Regions from separate parts of the Providencia rustigianii genome, predicted to be linked through region 2. Evidence: predicted binding sites of a transcription regulator. Region 2 holds the regulator's gene; the other holds the start of a gene.
What was found. The regulator PurR, encoded in region 2, represses purine synthesis genes. The targets are predictions, from matches to a motif close to CANGCAAACGTTTGCNTG.

Region 1 (8,008 bases), 1.2 Mb from region 2:
TGACACCGCACCACAAGCAATCGTGATGAACAAGAATGGGAATAGCGTCCCTTTCCAAACTGGACCAGTACCATCAACAAACTGAGTGACCGCAGGCATTTTCAGTTCTGGGTTAAGGATCACAATCCCTACAGCCAGACCGACAATAACACCGATTTTCAAGAAGGTAGCTAAGTAGTCACGAGGCGCAAGAATCAGCCATACAGGCAGCAATGCCGAAACAAACGCATATCCCACCAGCGCATAGGTGATAGTTGTATCTTTGAATGTCAGTGCTGGACCCCAGTATGGGTCTTGAGAAATAACACCACCGAACCAAATAGAAGCAACTAATAATGCAATACCGATAACCGCGATTTCACCGACACGTCCTGGTCGGATATATCGCATATAAACCCCCATAAATAGGGCAATCGGAACGGTTGAGCAAACGGTGAATACCCCCCATGGGCTTTCAGCGAGAGCTTTAACTACGATCAATGCCAGCACCGCAAGGATGATGATCATAATCAGGAAGCAACCAAATAATGCCAGCGTACCCGGAATCGGTCCTAACTCTTCTTTTATGATTTCACCTAATGAGGCGCCATTACGACGAGAAGAGATAAACAGAACCATAAAGTCCTGAACTGCCCCTGCAAGGACAACCCCTGCCAGCAACCATAATGTTCCCGGTAAGTAACCAACTTGGGCTGCAAGTACCGGACCAACTAATGGACCCGCACCCGCAATTGCCGCAAAGTGGTGACCAAACAGAACATTTTTGTTGGTTGGAACATAGTTCAAGCCGTCATTATTAATGACCGCTGGTGTTGCCCGTGTTTCATCCAACTTCATCACTTTTTTCGCGATATATAAGCTGTAGTAACGATAGGCAATAAGATAAACCGCCACAGAGGCGACCACTATCCATAGAGCACTGATATGCTCTCCACGTCTAAGCGCCACAACGCCCAAACAGACAGCACCGATGATCCCAAGGATCATCCAAGGAACGTGCTTTAAAATACCATTCTTGTTCATAGAACACCTTTCTGAGGTAAAAACGAACATGCCATTAATACTTAGTTACCATTTATTAAAAATTGAAAGCCCTGTCTTTGGTTGCTTTCGATAGACAATAAATGACTTTTTAATAGGCAGTGGTTGAGTTGTTTTGTTAGTCAATAATTGAGATCTGCCATAGTGGGTATGGTAAGAAATTACGCTCAATAAAAGGAAAAGTTCTCTTAAGCGGTGACATACAGAATTAAGCGGTTACTTTTTTGCGGTGAATGGTTTTGATGGGGTGATAACGTCTCTAAAAGTGTGCTTAGCATCACAAATAAAAGCCATTTCAATAAGTTAAGTAAATATTAAATTAAAACAAAAGATGTAATTATTGTTAAATAATACAAAAATACACACAACAAATTACCAACGTTAGCGATTAAAGCTAACGTCACTAACCTTTAGATCCATCACGCCCTTTTAAAAGATCCAATAAAAATCACATTAATTTATTAACAAAACTAAAGAGATAAATTAAATCCATAGTTACTTAATATTTTTTCTTAATAAACAATAACAATTAAATTATAAAAATAGTTTCCCTGGAAATTATTTTTGATTCAAATCACACTAACAAAATATTATTAATACATTAACAAACTAAAGGCGCTATTGTTAATAAAATGACTATTTATTGTTACTTTATTGAGTGAGAAAAGCGCTATATGAATGCTGAAAAATATGACTACATTATAGTCGGTGCCGGCTCCGCAGGGTGTGTTCTTGCCGCTCGCCTAATTAAAGAAACCCAATCTCGTGTTTTACTCCTCGAAGCGGGGGGAAGTGATAATCATCTATTTATCCGTATGCCTGCGGGTGTCGCTAAAATTATTGCGCAAAAAAGTTGGCCTTATGAAACTGACCCAGAACCTCACGCCAATAACCGTAAAATGCAAATTGCACAAGGTAAAGTTCTTGGAGGAAGTAGCTCAGTAAATGGCATGATTTATATTCGTGGTCAAAAGCAGGATTACGACAATTGGGCTCAAAATTATGGTTGTGAAGGCTGGAGCTATAAAGATGTGCTGCCATGGTTTAAAAAAGCCGAACGAAATGAAAGCCTAACAGGTGAATACCATGGAACTGAAGGACCCCTTCCCGTTAGCGAGAACCGTTACCGACACCCATTATCCATGGCATTTATTCGTGCGGCCCAAGAACATGGGCTTCCTTATATCAACGACCTCAATGGTGAAAGCCAGCAAGGTACCAGTTTTTACCAGACTACGACACTTAATGGCGAAAGAGCCAGCACCTCAAAAACTTATCTAAAATCCGTGCAAAATAGCGACAAACTCACATTAAAACTGAATACCCAAGTTAATCGCATTATTATCCAAGATGGGCGCGCGGTGGGTATCGCTTATCAAGGGAAAAATGGTCACGAAGTTGAAGCATTTGCTACAGATGAAGTCCTTATCTGTTCTGGTGCAATGGGCTCCGCAAAATTACTCATGCTCTCAGGTATTGGTCCTGAGGAGCACCTTTCAACTCTCGGTATTAATACGCTCGCTAACTTGCCTGTCGGTAAAAATTTCCACGACCACTTGCATATGTCAATTAACGTGACAACCAAACAACCAGTGAGTTTATTTGGTGCAGATCAAGGATTGGCAGCCATAAAGCACGGAGTGGAATGGATGGTATTCCGTAGCGGATTATTGGCCTCTAACGTTCTGGAAGGTGCGGCATTTAAAGATAGTTGCGGTCAAGGCCGCCCTGATGTCCAGATTCATTTTCTACCCATATTAGATAGCTGGGATGATGTTCCCGGGGAACCACTTCCTGCCGCCCATGGTTTTTCACTAAAGGTCGGCTATCTTCAACCAAAATCTCGAGGGGAAATATTACTACGTAGCAAAGATCCCCTTGCACCGTTAAAAATCCATGCTAATTACTTAGCTTCACCCGAAGATATGGAAGGCTGCAAACGTGCCGTAAAATTTGGGTTGGATGTGTTAAATTCCCCATCTTTACAAGCTGTCAGCCAAGACGTTTTAATGCCCCCAGAGCCAGTTCGATATGATGATACTGAGTTAGAAGAGTTTGTGCGTAATTTCTGTAAAACAGTTTATCACCCCGTAGGAACCTGCCGTATGGGAACTGACCCCAAAAATTCAGTCACCGATTTACGCTTACGAGTTCATGGTATTGATAATTTACGTGTGGTGGATTGTTCAGTCATGCCTGAAATCCCAAGCGGCAATACTAATGCGCCAACAATCATGATTGCGGAACGCGCTGCCGCAATGATTATTGAAGATAGAACATAACTATTTTTACTCTAAATAAATTCCCTGCAAAATAGCCAACTCCTGCGGGGAATTTACTGAGGATGCATTTAGCCTTTAACTTGTACGCGAGCAGCGGCTGTTTTTGCCATCGCTAACGCATGTTCAATATTATCCCCAATCGCCAAAGCCACACCTAAACGACGGGTACCCGCAATTTCCGGTTTACCGAATAAGCGCAGTTGGATATCTGAACTTAACGCCTCATTGAGTTCAGAAAAAACCACATTGTGGCTATGTAATTCTGGCAAAATTACCGCTGATGCACTCGCACCATACTGGCGAATCGACCCAATCGGTAATCCTAAGAAAGCTCGAACATGTAGCGCAAATTCAGATAAATTTTGAGAAATTAAAGTAACCATTCCGGTGTCATGGGGGCGAGGAGAAACTTCATTAAAAATGATGTCGTCACCACACACAAATAATTCCACCCCAAATAATCCATATCCCCCAAGTGCGGTCACTATTTTAGCCGCAACGTCTTGTGCCTTTTTCAGTGCGCTTTCGCTCATCACTTGAGGCTGCCAAGATTCACGATAATCGCCTTTTTCTTGACGATGTCCGACAGGAGCGCAGAAATGAATACCATCAACTGCACTCACCGTTAGCAAAGTGATCTCAAAATCAAAGTTCACCATTTTCTCGACAATCACACGTCCTTGCCCTGCTCGCCCGCCTTCTTGCGAATAATTCCATGCGGCTTGCAGCTGTTCATCCGAACGGATCACACTTTGCCCTTTGCCGGATGAGCTCATCACTGGTTTCACAATACATGGGAAACCAATTTCAGTTGCCGCAGCAATAAAATCGTCCTGTGTTTCAACAAAGCGATATTCTGACGTCGGTAACTGTAGCCCCTCTGCCGCTAATCGACGAATACCCTCACGATTCATTGTTAGGTATACCGCATTTGCCGAAGGTACCACTTTTTGCCCTTGCAGCTCTAATTCCACTAATGTTTTCGTTGCAATGGCTTCAATTTCAGGAACAATAAAATCCGGTTTTTCTTGTTCAACTAATTGGCGGATAGCCTCACCATCCAGCATATTAATGGTGTAACTTCGATGAGCAACATGCATGGCTGGCGCATTGTCATAGCGGTCAACAGCAATCACTTCAATTCCTAAACGCTGGCACTCAATGGCCACTTCTTTTCCTAGCTCGCCAGATCCGAGAAGCATTACTTTTGTCGCTGAAGCACAAAGTGCCGTACCTAATTGGCTCATGATAGTGACCTTATATCCCAAGAGGTGAATTTTGGTGTCGTGAAAATCTGGCTGAGATTATATACGCAATCGTTTGCCTTGACCATAATAGAAACATAAAATATGTCCCCTAGACTTTATAAATTAGGGCTAATACATTTAAATTATTGACTAAATTTTAGGAGGGTTATCTCGTCCAGTCACATAAGGTTGCCGCTCATGCCCTTTGGCATAACGCTTATGAATTAACGCTAAGATGCAGAATAATAAACCTATCCAAATCAGTGAAAAACTGACACCTTTCACCCAATCGAACAATTCATTAAATAGGAATACTGCCAGCAAAAATTGGATGGTCGGCTCGATATATTGGGCTAATCCAATGACAGTTAACGTTGTTCGCTTAATAGCAGCTGTAAAAAATAAGAGTGGAATAATAGTGACTGGCGCAGCCAACATATACAGAATTTTAGTTTGCCAATCACCGTTCATAACTGCGCTCATATTATTCGCCGATAGCCACCACGTAATTCCGATCGCCAATGGCAATAACCACAGCGCTTCGATAAATAATGACGTAATAACATCAAAACGGATAAATTTACGGATCAATCCATAAACCGCAAATGCACTGCCCATCACTAACGCTAGCGCAGGTAATTCGCCGTATTGAAAAATTTGATACATCACCCCGGCAAAAATAAACAGCACTGCCATTTTTTCTGAAAATACTAAGCGCTCCCGTAAAAAAATCACGCCGAGTAAAATAGAAAAAAGTGGATTAATAAAATAACCAAGGCTAGCAGCCAGCACTTGACCATGAGTCAATGCATAGGTAAATGCGGTCCAAGAGATCGCCATAATCGAGGAGCTAAATAAACATAATAGAATTGAACGTTTGTCAGCCCAAACCTGCTTCCATAGGGATTTATTTTTGATCGCTAATCGAATGATAAATAAGAAGGGAATAGACCAAATAAGCCGCTGAGCCAACAGCTCCATTGCTTGTGCATCAGGTAACAAACGATAAAATAGTGGGGTGATCCCCCATAATATGTAAGAAAAGATAGCTAAAGCCACCCCTGAACGCAGCAACATAATTTATCCGTACAAAAGTATGATTAAACTCGTATCTATCATACCCCAATAAATGAAATATCCTAGGCTATCGTGCAAACTATACAGAATCACGCTCCAGTAGATTACATGGAATATAATGGCATTCTACATCTTGTTTTTCTTCAATAATATGTAAGGCGGCCTGCTCCCCCAATTGATAATGGGGCAAATCGACCGTCGTTAATGGCGGATAGAATAAATCTCTCACCCCAATCATATTGTCATACCCCAACACGGCGATATCCTCGGGGATCCGTAACCCCCTCCCTAATAAGACTTGATAAGCAAGAAAAGCAATTCGGTCATTACCGCAAATTACCACATCAAAATCAGCACTTTCAGGGGAAAAATGTTGATTAATCAGCGCAACTACATCCCGATAATGTTCATCACCCCATTCAAGGTGATATTGCGTTAATGATTCTAGTGGTAATCCCGCTTGTTTCCATGCCTCTTCCACCGCTTCTCGACGTACTTTTCCCGCAATCGTTTGTTCAGGTAAATACAAGCATAAAGGGCGTCGGTATCCTTTCTCTATCAATCTAGAAACTGCGTGATATTGCCCATTAAAATCGTCAGGAATATATGTCGGAAATTTCCCGTCTTTCGCTACGCAGTTAGCAAGTACCACAGAATGGCTAAATAGTGCGCTCGGAATATCCACTTCCCTTAATCCCATGGTGGTATAAATTATTCCATCAGGACGCTGTGATAATAATTGACGAACAGCTCGGTCATGATCAAGATTAGACGTCATGTTCACCACAAAACTACTCCACCCATATTTTCTGGCGGTATCTTCAATTGACAGGATCATTTCAACTGAAAATGGTGTGGTGGCTGTATCCAGCGCTAAAACCCCTAAGGTAGAAACACGAGAATTTTTTCCGCGAATTTTTCGTGCAGAAAAATCGGGAATATAATTAAGAGCTTCAATTGCCTGCTGAACCTGTTTCAATGTTTCAGGTTTTAGCAGCTCGGGATTGTTAATCGCTCTTGAGACTGTCATCAATGAAACATTAGCAAGTTGTGCTACATCTTTTAAAGAAGCCATTAAGTATATTCACTCACTATTAAGTATAAAATGGAATTTTACCATGATATTAATAAATTTCACGTCTCATAAGCTGTAAACCAATCTAAATTTTTAATTAGGAAATATCATAAAATTACCAATATGGGCTTTTTATGATTACTCTTTTACGATATTATTACTTATCAAAATAACATTTATTTTTATGTTATCGATACACATAATAATAGTGCAACAAGTTTAAATCTCTATCTTGTTACAAAACATTAATCAAATGTTACGTTTTGACACAAACTTTAACCTTTGTTTCTTTTTTATATTAAAATCATGTCTAGGCAAATTTTAATATACTTTATGTTCAGCAATAAATTATAAAGAAGAAAGAACAATTGGAAATATGATTGCCATTTTGCTTGGTAATTATTTTCCAATCTTATTTCATTACGTTAATTTGCATGTCAAATCAGTTAACAGGAGTTTGGTGATGAACAGCACCATTCACGTAATTATAGAAAATGATAATGTCTTTAAGAATAAACTGAAATTAAAGATGGAATCTTTTGATTTTATATTTAAATTTTATAATAACGAAGAGGTATTTATTAGTACTTATACCTATCCGTTAGAAGAAAATGCAACGGACTGTGTTTTGTTATTTTTAAATAATGATATTGCTCGTATTCATAAATTAAAAAATATTACTCATCTTCTAGGAGTTATACCCATTATTGCTATCTCAGAAGAGTCCTCTACGGTACTATGCAGAGACTGTTTTAAAGCAGGTGCATTCGATTTTCACGTGTTCCCATTTAATGACCATGAATTATTGAGTGCAATACAAAGTGCTCATATCTGCTTCTCTGAAGCACATGAAAATCATAAAAAATATGTATTCCTTTCAGATAAATTCGACCGTTTATCAGCTAGAGAGCGTGAAATCATGGACATGATTTTAGACGGTAATACCAGCAGAGAAACCGCGGAGAAATTATCTTTATCACCGAGAACGGTAGAAGTACATCGCTCAAATATTTATACCAAACTAGGAATAAAATCATTACCGCAATTAATCCAAGAGTATGAATATATCAATACCTATTCAGCTAACGCTTAATACTTATTACCCCCTATCTCCACTTATCGGATGGTTTAATTTTAAACCATCCGATTGTCATCTTAAATAAAATAGCCCAATAAATACATCAGTACAAAATATAGACTCCAATCTCATATTCAATATTAGCTTAAATATTCAACCTGAGCCAATCCTCATAATTTAGGTTATAGACCTCGCATCTTCATTTCAA
Region 2 (8,008 bases):
CCCGAACGATCTTTTTAGTCAGATACCCATCTGTTTTTTCTGTAGTAATTTGGGCATATACAACAATACTCATACCGTTCTCCTTTTGTATTAAGAACTATCTTAATGGAGACTTTGTTTTTGTATTGTAAAAAAGCGAATAGTTTGATTTCAAAAACGCCGTCGGCGTCATAGTAAAGTATCGTTTAAAATCGCGATAAAAGTGGGATTGATCATAATAGCCTGTTTCAAACCAGCGATAAGTATCTTGTTCTTTTACCATGGTTTTTAATACATGCTCAAGACGGCAATTGATCTGGTAACGTTTTGGCGTGATACCAAATTCTTTTAGAAACTCTTTTTGTATCAAACGAGCACTATAGCCAGTGTCATTTGCTATTTCCGTTATTTTTTTCTCTGGATTACGGTATAGCGTATTGAGAACCTGATCAATAAAGTGAGTTTTCTTTGTAGCTTTATTTGCGTAGAAATAATCGTGTAATTCTTTAAAGGAAGAGTTAGCCAATGATTTAAACCAATTATCGTTCCAAATATGGCTCAGTGGCATAGGAGTATCTGTAAAGTTTAAGGTTCGCAGAGGAAGTAAAAAGCGCAATGCATCATGGCGAATACGTAAGACCATAACCGTGGCATTGTTAGGAATTGCAGTAAAAATATTAATTCTTGGAATGATGAGTTGATATGGATTTATAGATGTATGGGCATCAGTGGACATGCTGATATTGGTCGAAGAAATCCATATTTCCGCACCAGTGCCTGGAAATATTTTAATAGGAGATGTGAACTTCTTGATGATTAAAATTGAGCTTACAAACTCTTTTAATTCATCCGGTGGATAATACTGTTTTAGCATGGTTCTCAAAAATTCATCATTGAATGATTTTATGATAGCCTGTTTTGAATATAAAATTAACCCTATAAATTATTCGTAACTAATTGAAGATAAAAAAGCCACATCGCTTATTGAAGTGTGATGTGGCTAAGTCGTGGCTAGTTGAAATAATTAGGAATTATGCTGGTACTCAGCACGCTTTACCTCATTATTCGACTTTACGGCACAACGTTGCATCCAATAACCAAGAATCATCGGAATAATAGTAAACGCCATAACGCCAGTTGTTGCGAGTAATGGGTTGAAAGCAAGAGCAGAGACAAGCAAGCTAGCTAAGAAGCACAAACCGAGTTGCAATGCATTCTGTAAGGCGGCAGCTTTGCCACTGGCTGTTGGGAATGCATTCAGTGCTTTCGAAACTGCAATGGGATAGGATGCTCCATTCATCGCTGCCATAAAGCAGAATGGAATTAGAATTAAGGTTAATGTTGGTTGGCTATACAGTGCCATGATAAACAGTACGGACATACTAATAGCATAACCAATTAATAATAACGGGAATAACAGCTCAGCTCGCACTTTTATCAAAACAAAGCGGCAACCGTATCCACCGACAATAAATGCCAGAGTTTGCGGGATGTAGCTTAAGCCGATATCAGCAGGGTTAAAGCCCATATCACGTAAGATAAATGGTGAGCCAGTTAACCATGCAAAAAAACCTGCGCTACAAGAAGCATAAATCAGCACGTTTCCACTAAAGATACGGGAACTCATTAATTTTGAAAAAGAAATTTTATCTGATGAAGATTTTTCTTCTAAAACTGTTTTTGGCGTGATTTTCTTTAAAAATAAAGTCGGAAGAAGCAACAGAACGCCAACCATCATAAGAACAACAAAAATAAACTCCCAATCCTTATGCTCTAATACCCAAGCACCCAATAGTGGCGCTAAAGCCGGAGACAGAGCAACAAGAGGCATAATTGAAGCAAAGACTTTTTGAGTATCTGCTTCATCATAGCGATCAATAACTAATGCTTGCCAGAGTACTGCAGCCGAACATACACCGACAGCCTGTAAAAAGCGCAGTATTAACAATTGAGTTGCATCTGTAACCCACAACATTCCGAGGCAACTAATAATAAATAGTGATAATCCAGCGATCAGAATTGGCTTACGACCTAATTTATCTGAAAGGGGCCCCCACACTAGTTGAGCAAAAGCAAAACCAGCTAAAAAAATACTGAGTGAAGCGCTGATAGCACCTTCAGTTGTATTCAGGGATGTTTGCATAGCACCAAAGGCAGGCAGATACATATCGATGGCCAAAAAACCTAGCATGCTTAACCCTGCAAGGTAAATCAGAAAACCGGAAGAGTTTTTTGTCGCAGTATTGGTCATAGTATTTTACTTAATTAATATTTGAAATAATGTTAACGATTATCTTATTGTATAGGCTGTTTTTTTACATTGTGAAACGGTAATATTTGGACTCTGTTATCAAATATTTTGAAAGGAACGCGTATGTGGTCAGCGCATGCACTTGAAGTAATTGATGCTGTTGCTCGAACGGGAAGTTTTAGCGGTGCCGCCGAAGAGCTGCATCGTGTGCCTTCTGCAATCAGTTATACTGTAAAGCAAATTGAGGAGTGGCTTGCTGTACCTCTATTTGAACGACGCCATCGTGATGTTGTGCTCACTGAAGCGGGTGTTATCTTTATCAAGGAAGGACGATCAGTTATCAAAAAAATGACTGATACCCGCCATATGTGTCAGCAAGTGGCAAATGGCTGGCGTGGGCAATTCAGTATTGCTGTGGATTGTATTGTTAAACCACAGCGAACAGAGCAATTGATCTTGGATTTTTATCGACATTTTCCTGACATCGAATTATTTATTCACCCTGAGGTTTTTAATGGGGTATGGGATGCCTTAGCTGATGGGCGTGTGGATGTGGCTATCGGTGCTACACGCGCGTCTCCAATTGGTGAGCGTTACAGTTTTCGTGATATGGGATTTATGTCTTGGCGCTGTGTTGCTAGTCCTGATCATCCCTTAGCTCAAATTGAAAACAAGCTTTCTGATGACCAAATGCGTCAATATCCTAGCTTATGTTTAGAGGATACATCACGTAGTTTACCTAAAAGAGATACATGGGCACTGGATAACCAGCGGCGCTTAGTGGTGCCATACTGGGAGAGTGGATTAACTTGTTTGATGAATGGTCTTTGCGTTGGAATGGTACCGGAACACCGTGCAGCACCATTATGTGAACAAGGGAAGTTGGTGGAGTTAAAGCTATCACAACCATTTCCATCGAGCCCTTGTTGTTTAACTTGGGTAGAGAATAATCCTTCTCCAGCGTTGAGTTGGTTACTGGATTATCTTGGCGATAGTGAAACCCTCAACGCTGAATGGTTATCGTCCTGAATAAGACATCCTTATCGACGATAATCAATAAATGGACCATCCGCGACAGAGCGACGCTCAACTAAGCGAGGATGAACTTCAATCGTCTGTGCATCTTCGCGTTTATTAACAATACGGTCGAGCAACATCGTAAATGCCATCTGCCCTAAACGCTCTTTAGGCTGATGGATGGTAGTCAATGCAGGGGTAAAATAACGAGCATTACGCACATTATCATAACCAATAATGGAAATATCCTGAGGGACGCGCAAGCCCATTTCATCAGCAGCGCAGATGGCTCCCATCGCCATAATATCCCCACCACAGAAGACGGCAGTAGGGCGATGCTTATTACTTAAAATTTGCATCATGGCTTTATAGCCGGATTCTGGTTCGAAATCCCCTTGAACGATCCATTCATCTCTTAGGGTAACCTTGGCTTCTTCCATGGCCTTTTTAAAGCCAGTAAGCCGCCCTATACCGGTGTTTCTTTCAAGGGAGCCAGGGATCACTCCAATGTCACGATGACCTCGATCAATTAAGTAACGCCCAGCAAGATAACCACCATGGAAAGAGTTATCAATAATACTATCTGTAAAGTCGCCTCGAGATGTACCCCAATCCATTACGACCATGGGGATATTGCGATAGTCTTCCAGCATACTGATAAGAGTGTCAGGGTATTCGGAACACATCACCAATAAGCCATCAACACGCTTTTGCGCTAACATTTGCAGATAGGCTTTTTGTTTACCTAAATTACTATGGGAGTTACATAAAATTAGGGTATAGCCTTTTTCATAGCAACTATTTTCTACCGACTCAATAACTTCAGCAAAATAGGGCGCTTCACTTGATGTTGCCAGTAAGCCAATAGACTTTGTATGGTTGACTTTTAAACTACGGGCAACCGCACTTGGTGAATAATTAAGCTCTTTGATGGCAGCCCAAACGGCTGTCTTTGTATCATCAGCGACAAAACGCGTCTTGTTGATAACATGGGAGACGGTTGTGGTGGAGACGCCAGCACGCTTCGCCACATCTTTAATCGTTGCCATGGGAAGAAAAAACTCCTGACCAGACTTGGTCTCTAAAAGAATTCTAGTTAAATAATTACCTGCATATTGATGCATTGACCCTTTACAAGCAATAATTTAGCGATTTGTTATCGATTTTGTCTGATCTAGCGCAAAAACGAAAGAAATAATTGATGTTATAACATGTGACATAAGCACTGGTTTTGCATTTTTGTGGATGTATACTAAATTAACCGTTGTATTGGCATGGTTAATATTACTTCAACTTCTTTACTTTAAATGAGAGGAACTCATGGATACAGATTTTAAATATGGATTAATGGCGGCAATGGGCTCTTTAGTTGTAATTATTCTTTTTGCCGTACATATTTTTTGATTTCTTTTTTCACCACCATTGAAGGTGAAAAACAATTAAGGGCGAGTATGATACTCGCCCTTAATCATTTTAGATCTGAACTACAATTAAGCCAGATTTTCTTCAACAAATTTCCAGTTAACCAGCGCCCAGAAGTTTTCTAAGTATTTTGGACGTGCGTTACGGTAGTCGATATAGTAAGCATGTTCCCAGATATCAACAGTCAAAATAGGTTTATCATCACCAGAAATTGGTGTTGCTGCGTTAGATGTATTAACGATAGCTAGACTACCATCAGATTTTTTAACTAACCAAGTCCAACCTGCGCCAAAATTTTTAATAGCAGCATCTGTGAATTGCTCTTTGAACTGAGCAAAAGAACCGAATGCTTTATTGATTGCTTCTGCAACTTTGCCAGTAGGTTCGCCACCTGCATTAGGGGCTAAGCAGTGCCAATAAAAAGTGTGGTTCCAAACTTGAGCGGCGTTATTGAATACACCAGCCTCAGAAGTTTTAATGATTTCTTCTAAAGACAAACCTTCAAATTTAGTCCCTTTGATTAGGTTGTTCAGGTTAACAACATAAGTATTATGGTGTTTACCGTAGTGATATTCTAAGGTCTCTGCAGAGATATGAGGTTCTAAAGCATCTTTAGCATACGGTAGAGCTGGTAATTCAAAAGACATTGCGTACTCCTTGATTGCTTTTATTCAATATTTAGGGTGTTTGCTCGTAAAATGAGCTGAAATTGTTCTTACTTCTATTATTACAGCTAAAACGTTAACGTCGTATTATGCTGTTTGATATATCATTTAATTATTATCATAGGATACAACTTTTAAGAATAAAAAGCCTATCCCATGATGCTATTAATGACTAAGTTTTTGTTGGGTATATTCAAGTTTTATCTCGGCAACCTCTCCACTTTTAGCTTTTATTGAGTATGGAAAAGCATTCAGTGTTATTAATTTGCTAATATATTAACAAACAACAACCATAATTACACTGTAAAAACAGCGCAGTAAAATAGACATTTGCAAAAGAGAACCAATGTACGCAGCTTTTCACCTTTTGAGTGAAGCAAGTAGGAGTGCTATAGTAATCACCTTACAAAACTGGCATATTGTATGAAACTATCACTGAGCTGTTTACGATGTTTTAACAGTGCCGAGAAGTCATTCCAGTTAATGATTTCGGTATATAAAGAGGCGGGTAATACTGCTAATTGACTACAAAATCAGCACCCATGCTTTAGGAATTAGAAATGACAACAATTGAAAAAATTGAGCGCCAAGTTAAAGAAAATCCAATTTTATTATATATGAAAGGCTCGCCAAAGCTGCCAAGCTGTGGCTTTTCTGCTCAAGCAGTGCAAGCTCTATCTTCTTGTGGTGAGCGTTTTGCTTACGTTGATATTTTACAGAATCCAGATATCCGTGCAGAGTTACCAAAATACGCCAATTGGCCAACATTCCCACAACTATGGGTCGATGGTGAATTAGTTGGTGGATGCGATATTATTGTTGAGATGTTCCAGCGTGGCGAGTTACAAACGCTAATTAAGGAAACTGCGGATAAATATCGTTCTGCGGATGACGCGGCCTCTGAATAATTTACTGCTGTTGTAATTTGTTAAAATTACATCAAGTAATAAAAACCGTATTAGTATTTTAAAGTCTAATACGGTTTTTTTATGTAGTTACTTACACTATTCGGATTCTGCGGGGAGGGGCCAACCACCGAGCTTCTTCCATTTATTCACGAGTTCGCAGAACAGGAGCGCAGTCCGATTGGTATCATATAATGCGCCATGAGCTTGTTTTCCATCAAAAGGAATTCCTGCGGTAACACAGGCTTTAGCCAAAATAGTTTGCCCAAAAACTAAGCCACTTAATGCGGCTGTATCGAAAGTGGCAAAAGGGTGGAAAGGATTACGTTTTAAACCAGAACGCTCTGCTGCATTCATCACAAAGCTATGGTCAAAATTAGCGTTATGGGCCACCATTATGGCGCGATTACAGTCAGTATTTTTCATCCCTTTGCGGATCGTTTTAAATATGGCATGCAAAGCATCATATTCACTGACTGCACCGCGTAATGGATTTGTTGGGTCAATGCCCGTGAATGCAAGCGCGGCAGGCTCTAGGTTAGCGCCCTCAAAAGGCTCCACATGAAAATGTAAAGTCTCATCAATAGATAACCAACCTTCATTATCCATTTTCAAAGTAATTGCCGCTATTTCTAATAGACCGTCCGTTTTAGGATTAAAGCCACCAGTTTCAACATCAATAACGACAGGGTAGTAACCTCGGAAGCGATTTACCAGTGAGTTAGGATTATTTTTTTCAGACATTTGACTTTCAGTTTACGGTTTCTGGTTGGCTTTTATTATGCCAAAGGGAATATATTTTTGTCGCTAAATACAATAGAAAATTTAGGTGGACATGAAAGCCACCTAAATTTTAAACAATTGAGTTGATTAGTGACCTAACCCTTTACTTGCACTTTTATTTTCAATTAATTCAATTTTATACCCATCAGGGTCTTCCACAAAGGCAATCACAGTAGAGCCACCTTTTACTGGACCTGCTTCTCGAGTGATTTTTCCACCAGCTTGGCGAATATCATTACAGGTCTTTGCAACATCGTCTACACCGAGTGCAATATGTCCATAAGCATTACCCATTTCGTATTCAGTAACACCCCAGTTATAAGTTAGTTCAATCACTGCACCTTCGCTTTCATCGCTATAACCCACAAAAGCAAGAGAGTATTTATATTCAGGATTTTCACTCGTACGTAATAGACGCATACCCAAAACGTCGGTATAAAAATCAATGGAACGTTGCATATCAGTCACACGTAACATGGTATGAAGTAAGCGCATAAAATTCTCCCTATAAATTTTCACATCATAATGCCGAATCGATTTATCTATTAATATAACGTGGGTATATTACTAAATACAGCGATTACAGTTTATTTTTTATTCAATTAATGGTTATATTCATTTTTGGGGAGTATATCATATATTTATGACTTTGATTGTGGGGAGGGATTAACTATGGCAGAACAACTTGAATTTTTTGAGATTCCTAGCCCTTGCCGCGGGATATGTCAAACCAATGAGCAGGGTTACTGCCGAGGTTGCTATAGGACTCGGGATGAAAGATTTGGGTGGTTACAATTGACTAATGCTCAAAAACGTCATGTGATTCGCTTATGCCGTCAACGGTTACTAAGAGCAAATAGCAAAAAAGTGATACAAGAAGAAATAATTGATCTGCAACAGTCACTTTTCTAATTTATTACGGTATGTAATTATTTTTATCTATATGCTTTAATATTAATAATTCAATCAATCGATTGTTGAAAAGA

Region 1: a site for PurR is predicted at 4,633-4,650, ahead of purT (formate-dependent phosphoribosylglycinamide formyltransferase). Genes of this name have one in related genera too.

The regions. Positions count from the first base shown of each region.
Region 1 is NZ_LR134396.1:2,927,265-2,935,272, forward strand. It holds gene EL244_RS13435 (carbon starvation CstA family protein) at 1-1,023, opposite strand, end outside; gene EL244_RS13440 (GMC family oxidoreductase) at 1,716-3,323, shown strand; gene purT (formate-dependent phosphoribosylglycinamide formyltransferase) at 3,392-4,570, opposite strand; gene rarD (EamA family transporter RarD) at 4,721-5,647, opposite strand; gene EL244_RS13455 (LacI family DNA-binding transcriptional regulator) at 5,727-6,722, opposite strand; gene EL244_RS13460 (response regulator transcription factor) at 7,186-7,815, shown strand.
Region 2 is NZ_LR134396.1:1,694,810-1,702,817, forward strand. It holds gene EL244_RS07820 (putative quinol monooxygenase) at 1-73, opposite strand, end outside; gene EL244_RS07825 (helix-turn-helix transcriptional regulator) at 98-853, opposite strand; gene punC (purine nucleoside transporter PunC) at 1,004-2,230, opposite strand; gene punR (DNA-binding transcriptional activator PunR) at 2,354-3,259, shown strand; gene purR (HTH-type transcriptional repressor PurR) at 3,271-4,296, opposite strand; gene sodB (superoxide dismutase [Fe]) at 4,738-5,316, opposite strand; gene EL244_RS07850 (Grx4 family monothiol glutaredoxin) at 5,895-6,242, shown strand; gene rnt (ribonuclease T) at 6,339-6,983, opposite strand; gene gloA (lactoylglutathione lyase) at 7,110-7,517, opposite strand; gene EL244_RS07865 (DUF1289 domain-containing protein) at 7,695-7,934, shown strand.